DNA from 3 places in the Enterobacter sp. PL_is511 genome. Region 1 is predicted to be linked to each of the others. Evidence: riboswitches for the same ligand, from Rfam matches in the RefSeq annotation. Region 1 holds a riboswitch; each other region holds the start of a gene.

Region 1 (2,262 bases):
GGCGGCGCAGATTTCGCAGATCTCGCGGAAGTGTTCATAGAGGAAGTTTTCCTGGTGATGGGACAGGCACCACTTCGCCATGATGGAACCGCCGCGCGAGACGATACCGGTCAGACGCTTCGCCGTCATCGGCACGTAGCGCAGCAGCACGCCCGCGTGAATGGTGAAGTAGTCCACGCCCTGCTCGGCTTGCTCCAGCAGCGTGTCGCGGAACGCTTCCCAGGTCAGGTCTTCGGCAATGCCGTTGACCTTCTCCAGCGCCTGATAAATCGGGACGGTGCCAATCGGTACCGGGCTGTTACGCAGGATCCATTCGCGGGTTTCGTGAATATAGCGGCCGGTGGAGAGGTCCATTACCGTGTCCGCGCCCCAGCGCGTGGACCAGACCAGCTTTTCCACCTCTTCTTCGATGGAGGAGGTCACGGCCGAGTTACCGATGTTCGCGTTGACCTTCACCAGGAAGTTGCGGCCGATAATCATCGGCTCGGATTCCGGGTGGTTAATGTTGGCGGGGATAATCGCGCGCCCGGCGGCCACTTCGTCACGCACAAACTCCGGCGTGATGTTCTCCGGCAGGCGAGCGCCAAAGCCTTCACCCGGATGCTGATAGCGCAGCACTTCGCTACGGATGCGCTCGCGACCCATGTTTTCGCGGATGGCGATGAATTCCATTTCCGGCGTGACGATGCCCTGGCGGGCGTAGTGCAGCTGGGTCACGCATTTGCCCGCTTTAGCGCGTTTTGGCGTCAGCAGGCCGGTAAAGCGCAGCTCGTCCAGACCGTCGTCGGCCAGGCGCTCTTTGGTGTACGCAGAGCTGCGCACGCTCAGTTCCTCGCAGTCGTTGCGCGCATCAATCCACGGCTGGCGCAGCTTAGCCAGACCCTGCTGGACGTTGATGGCAACATCAGGGTCGCCGTACGGACCGGAGGTGTCATACACCGGCACGGCTTCGTTGTCTTCGTACTGCGGATTCTCTTTGCTGCCGCCGATAAGCGTCGGGCTGAGCTGGATTTCGCGCATCGGGACGCGGATATCGGCCTGCGAGCCGGAAATGTAGATGCGTTTCGAGTTCGGGAAAGCGGTGCCTTCCAGGGTGTCGATGAAGTGTTGGGCCTGTGCGCGCTGTTCGCGGCGGGTCAGTTTTGCAGTAGACATAGCTCATTCCAAAAGTGAAGGACATGGCTTGTCAGACGACGGATGAAGCAAGAGAGGATCGCCCGGGGAGCGATACAACAGCAGTGTGACTCTTGTTCCCTTCGCAGGTATTAGCCTGATCAGGTTCCGCGGATCCCGAATTAACGGTCTCAGCCCGCGCTTTCAGGCGCTGGGCACTCCGACAAGAAAAATCCCCCTCGTGAGAGGGGCGAATGGTTGTAAATTACTCGTTAACGGTGAAGAACTCAAGCAGGGCGCGCGACGTTCTCTTCGTTACTGATGTTCAAATCATTGTCCAGCACGAGGGCGATCAGCTTATCTTCCAGCGTGAATCGCTCTTCCAGCGCTTCACCGAGGTCGGATAGCGCCCGCTGAAACTCAAGATAGTTATCGTGATCGATGGCGTTCTCGAGCGCGGAATCATAGTAATCCATGATCTGCTGGGTGTTGGCTTCCAGCAGCGGATAGAGCTTGCTGGCTGCTAAATACGGTGTTGTCCCTTCCATTTCGCGGATAATGCGTTCATAAATATTGAAATGGCCGTCGGACAGATAGTCGACCAGGCCCTGACAAAAATCATCCAGCGCTTTTTCATTCAGTCGCATAAACGATTCTTTGCCAGGCTTAATGCCGACCAGATTGTAATAAGCCACGAGTAGATGCTTGCGCACATGTAGCCAGCGATCCACCAGTTTGTTACTTCCTCTAACGCGCTCAGTCAGGCTTTCCAGCTGGTTTAACATGGTCGACTCCGCAAAATGTAGGATTGAATCTGCTTATCCAGAATGTAACCACAATGCTAACAACATGTCAGTGAAGCGAAGGTAGTGCAATAGATATGGATCGTATTATTGAAAAATCAGATCTTGGTTGGTGGATCGTCAGTCACGAACAAAAATTATGGCTCCCTGCCGGGGAAATCCCCTATGGCGCAGCTGAGACGTTTGATCTTGCTGGCCAGCCAGCGCTACAGATCGGCGAGTGGCAGGGTGAGCCCGTGTGGTTGATCCAACAGCCCCGCCGCCAGGATATGGGATCTGTGCGCCAGGTGCTGGATCTGGATGTCGGGCTGTTCCAGCTGGCGGGGCGCGGCGTGCAGCTGGCGGA
Region 2 (2,262 bases), on a different contig from region 1:
CTAATAAATAAGGATTAAATTCATTGTCAAAAGCTTTTGCAAGCGCTTAGCTTTCTAACCGATATGGAGATTAACCCTGCTATTAGTCTGTACTAAATTAGGTTAATTCTCGCGCAATTCTTTTTTTATAAGATGAATTAACTATCCAGGATTGCACATAAGTCAATGTTGATCTGGATCACGTAAAGCACTAAATGCAACAGTGTCCAGGGGTGGTGTAAGAAGACTTTCTTCAATATATACATTGCCTTATAGTTTGAATTGTTAACTATGACTCAGTGTTTAAACTATTGAAATAGATGCAAATGTCTAAATTAAGTGTATGACTTAATGAACACTTTGTGTTTCGAGTGAAATAGGGTTTATTGTCTTCTAAAAGTCACATTGAAGGGATTAAAAATTCTTATACTCAAGCCAGATTTTTAGTGATAAATGAAATGTTAATCATTTGATAATAATCGGCACTAAATATGGCTGTTTTGTAATATTCATTAATATAGAGCCTAAAAACTCTTGCAGAATTCTGACGACAATATGACCTCCTCCCAGTTGATGAATACGCCGCGATGTTAGGAGTGCCTTAATAAGTCACATGAGGACATCCCAATGAAGAAGCGACAACCGCAAGGGCACGCTTGCGTCAGCGAGCAACTTCCCCTAATCTGGAAAAAAGTATAGAGATTTAATCTTCATGACTCGGGGTGCCCCATCACTGATGGGCTGAGAAATACCCGCAACACCTGATCTGGATAATGCCAGCGTAGGGAAGTCAGATGCCTTCCCGGTCATCGCTTCTTCACGCAAGGCAGGAGCGAACCCATGCAGCCTGACCTGCTCGATTTACACGTTTTACACCACTTCCGAACCCGTTCTCCACTGACCCATTGTATGACCAACGATGTTGTACAGACCTTTACGGCCAACGTTTTGCTGGCGCTTGGCGCATCACCGGCGATGGTGATCGAGGCCGAAGAGGCCGAGCAGTTTGCCGCGATAGCCGATGCGCTGCTGGTTAACGTTGGCACGCTGACCGCGCCGCGCGCCCAGTCGATGCGTCGGGCAATAGAAAGCGCGGTGGCGGCAGGCAAACCCTGGACGCTGGACCCGGTTGCCGTTGGCGCGATCGCGTTCCGTACCCGTTTTTGCCATCAAATTCTTGCCCTGAAACCGGCTGCCATTCGCGGCAATGCCTCAGAAATCCTTGCTCTTGCCGGAATGAGCGCAGGCGGGCGCGGCGTCGATACGACCGATACCGCCGCCAGCGCGGTGCCCGCTGCTCAGGCGCTGGCCCGCCAGACCAATGCCGTTGTGGTCGTCACCGGTGAGGTGGATTACATCACTGACGGACAACGCACCCGAACGGTAACCGGCGGTGACCCGCTGATGACACGCGTGGTGGGCACCGGGTGCGCGCTCTCCGCCGTCGTCGCGGCGAGCTGCTCGCTGCCGGGCGACCGGCTGGATAATATCGCTGCTGCCTGCGGATGGATGAAGCGAGCTGGCTCATTCGCTATTGCGCAGTCTCGTGGCCCGGGCAGTTTTGCCAGCGTGTTCCTGGATGCGCTCTACACGCTGGAGGAGCAGGCATGAAGCGGATTAACGCTCTGACCATTGCCGGTACCGATCCCAGCGGCGGCGCGGGTATCCAGGCTGACCTGAAAACCTTCTCCGCGCTTGGCGCATACGGCTGTTCCGTCATCACCGCGCTGGTGGCGCAAAACACGCGCGGTGTGCAGTCGGTCTACCGTATCGAGCCGGATTTTGTTGCCGCACAGTTGGATTCGGTGTTCAGCGACGTGCGCATTGATAGCACTAAAATCGGCATGCTGGCCGAGACGGACATTGTTGAAGCGGTGGCCGAGCGGCTTAAGCGTTATGCGGTGCAAAACGTGGTGCTGGATACCGTCATGCTGGCAAAAAGCGGCGACCCGCTGCTCTCCGCCTCTGCCGTGGAAACCCTGCGTAAAAAGCTGCTGCCGCAGGTGGCGCTCATCACGCCCAATCTGCCAGAAGCCGCCGCGCTGTTAGGCACATCGCACGCGCAAACTGAACGCGAGATGAAAGCGCAGGGGAACGCGCTGTTGGCAATGGGCTGCGGTGCGGTGCTGATGAAGGGCGGGCATCTGGATGACGCGGAAAGCCCGGACTGGCTTTTCACCCGCGACGGCGAAGTGCGCTTTACCGCGCCGCGCGTGCAGACCAAAAATACCCACGGCACGGGCTGTACGCTTTCGGCCGCGCTGGCGGCGCTGCGTCCACGGC
Region 3 (2,262 bases), on a different contig from region 1:
GCCGAACAGCGATGCCAGCCAGCCCTGGCGACCGTAAACGCTCAAAATGCCGAATACCGCCACCAGCACGGGCAGGATCAGCGTCATGGCGCACAGGCGCAGCAGGGCCTGCCTGCCGGGGAAACGCCGCCGATACAGGGCGCGCGCCAGAAAAATGGCCGGGATCACCGACAGCAGGGCAGAAAGCGACGCCTGCCAGAAGGAGAACCGGATAACGTGCCAGAGGTAGCTGTCGTGCCAGAGGGCGAGCAGATCGCTCTCTGGCGCGTTGAACCACAGTGCAAGAAAAGCCCCCAGGCTGACCACCACCATCACTATGGCGGCGAGCAGCCCGGGCAGTAGCCAGCCGGGAATTAGCGGCTGACGGCGCGTTGCCATTCACTTACCCATGCTGCACGCTGCGCGGCGACCTGCTGCGGCGTAAACTCCAGCGAGGTTGTTGGTTTGGTCAGCTGCTCAAAACCTGCTGGAAGCGCAACGTTAGTGACCGGATACATCCAGTTGCCTGCGGGAATCGCATTCTGGAACGCCGGTGAAACCATGAACTTCAGGAACTTCTCGGCCAGCTCCGGCTGTTTGCTGGCGGCGGTACGCGCGGCCACTTCCACCTGCAGATAGTGCCCTTCAGTGAAATTCGCCGCAGCGTAGTTGTCTTTCTTCTCGGCGATAATGTGGTAGGCCGGAGAGGTGGTGTAGCTCAGCACCAGGTCGCTTTCGCCTTTCAGGAACAGACCATAGGCTTCGCTCCAGCCCTTGGTCACGGTGACGGTTTTGGCGGCCAGCTTCTGCCACGCTTCCGGCGCCTTATCCCCGTAAACCTTTTGCATCCACAGCAGCAGGCCCAGCCCCGGCGTGCTGGTACGCGGATCTTCATAAATCACGCGCCACTTCTGGTCACTTTCCACCAGCTCTTTCAGACTCTTCGGCGGGTTTTTCAGCTTATTTTTGTCATAAACAAAAGCAAAGTAGCCGTAATCGAACGGCACAAAGGTGTCGTTCTTCCAGCCGCCAGGCACATTAACGGCATCTGCCGCGACGCCGCTTTTGGCAAACAGTTTGGTCTGCGAGGCGGCGTCCAGCAGGTTGTTATCCAGCCCGAGCACCACGTCAGCCTTGCTGTTTTTCCCTTCCATACGCAGGCGGTTGAGCAGCGACACGCCATCTTCCAGTGCGACGAACTTCAGCTCGCAGTTGCAGTCGGCTTCAAAGGCTTTTTTGACTACCGGGCCAGGGCCCCAGTCGGCAGAGAAGGAGTCATAGGTGTAGACCGTCAGGACGGGCTTCGCAAAAGCAGGCAGCGCAAACAGCGCCAGCAGGGGGAGAACTTTTTTTAACACTTTGCACCTCAAAGTTGAGTGGCAAAGGATTTTGAGCGACAGCCTCAAATCCCTTCGCCGGCGTTATCCGGATCAGGTTCGACGGGTATTATCTCAGCGCACATCTGTGATGCAGCACCCCGTTGAGAACGGCGCTATTGTAATGATTTGGTGAATATTACGAAAGCGTTATGGCTCCGGGGGCGCAAACCAGGCGGATTTAAAATCAAACCAGCCCAGGGTATTCATCCGCAGGCCGCGCATACTGCGCTGACCCTGGATCATCAGCCAGTGGTGGATTAACGGGACGATGGTCTGTTCGGCCAGTAGCTGCTGGCACCACACGGCAAGATTCATCTCGCCCGCGCGCCACTGGGCGGCATCCTGCTGCCAGTCACGGTCGATGCAGTGCTGGATCAGCGGGACTTCATACAGGTGCGAGAAGAGCGAGAAATCGAGCGGCAGGGTGAAGTTGGCGCTGTTAAGCCAGATATCACTGGTGATATCCCCCTGGTGCCATTCGTCATAGTCAACTTCCCTGACCTCCAGCGTTACTCCTTCGGCTGCCAGTAGTCGGGTCATGATCCTCGCGATAAAACGATGCTCCACGTGCTCGCGGTAGTAGGTCAAGGTGATGGACTCCAGCCCTGCGGGCTTGTCGCAGTGCGACGGGCGGGCGTGGTGCCAGCGCGGAAGCAGGCCGTAGGCCGGGAACCAGTATGTCTGGTACTGCGCTTCCGCATGGTAGATCAGATTGGCAGGGGACAACACGTGGCTGATCCACTTGCGGACGGCCTGGTTTGCCCCGCGGTGGGTGCGGCGGTCAAAGAGGAGATAGTAGCATCCCTCCTCCAGGCGACTCTCCACGGCTTTTTCTCCCGTGGTGGGGCCTTCAAGCGTCAGCCCGCAGCTCAGGTCTTCATTGAGATCCGGCAATACCCACACG

The links. A riboswitch is a leader RNA that binds a small molecule or an ion and turns the genes downstream of it on or off. The one in region 1 is predicted to bind thiamine pyrophosphate.
Region 2: another riboswitch for thiamine pyrophosphate. It lies ahead of thiM (hydroxyethylthiazole kinase); the one in region 1 lies ahead of thiC (phosphomethylpyrimidine synthase ThiC).
Region 3: another riboswitch for thiamine pyrophosphate. It lies ahead of thiB (thiamine ABC transporter substrate binding subunit); the one in region 1 lies ahead of thiC (phosphomethylpyrimidine synthase ThiC).

The regions. Positions count from the first base shown of each region.
Region 1 covers NZ_JBVPGP010000009.1:7,574-9,835, reverse strand. Annotated here, with positions in the region: gene thiC (phosphomethylpyrimidine synthase ThiC) at 1-1,155, opposite strand, end outside; TPP riboswitch at 1,235-1,346, opposite strand; gene AC0TN7_RS00270 (Rsd/AlgQ family anti-sigma factor) at 1,401-1,898, opposite strand; gene nudC (NAD(+) diphosphatase) at 1,994-2,262, shown strand, end outside.
Region 2 covers NZ_JBVPGP010000016.1:94,899-97,160, reverse strand. Annotated here, with positions in the region: TPP riboswitch at 688-784, shown strand; gene thiM (hydroxyethylthiazole kinase) at 820-1,590, shown strand; gene thiD (bifunctional hydroxymethylpyrimidine kinase/phosphomethylpyrimidine kinase) at 1,587-2,262, shown strand, end outside.
Region 3 covers NZ_JBVPGP010000022.1:93,347-95,608, forward strand. Annotated here, with positions in the region: gene thiP (thiamine/thiamine pyrophosphate ABC transporter permease ThiP) at 1-378, opposite strand, end outside; gene thiB (thiamine ABC transporter substrate binding subunit) at 354-1,337, opposite strand; TPP riboswitch at 1,369-1,469, opposite strand; gene sgrR (HTH-type transcriptional regulator SgrR) at 1,506-2,262, opposite strand, start outside.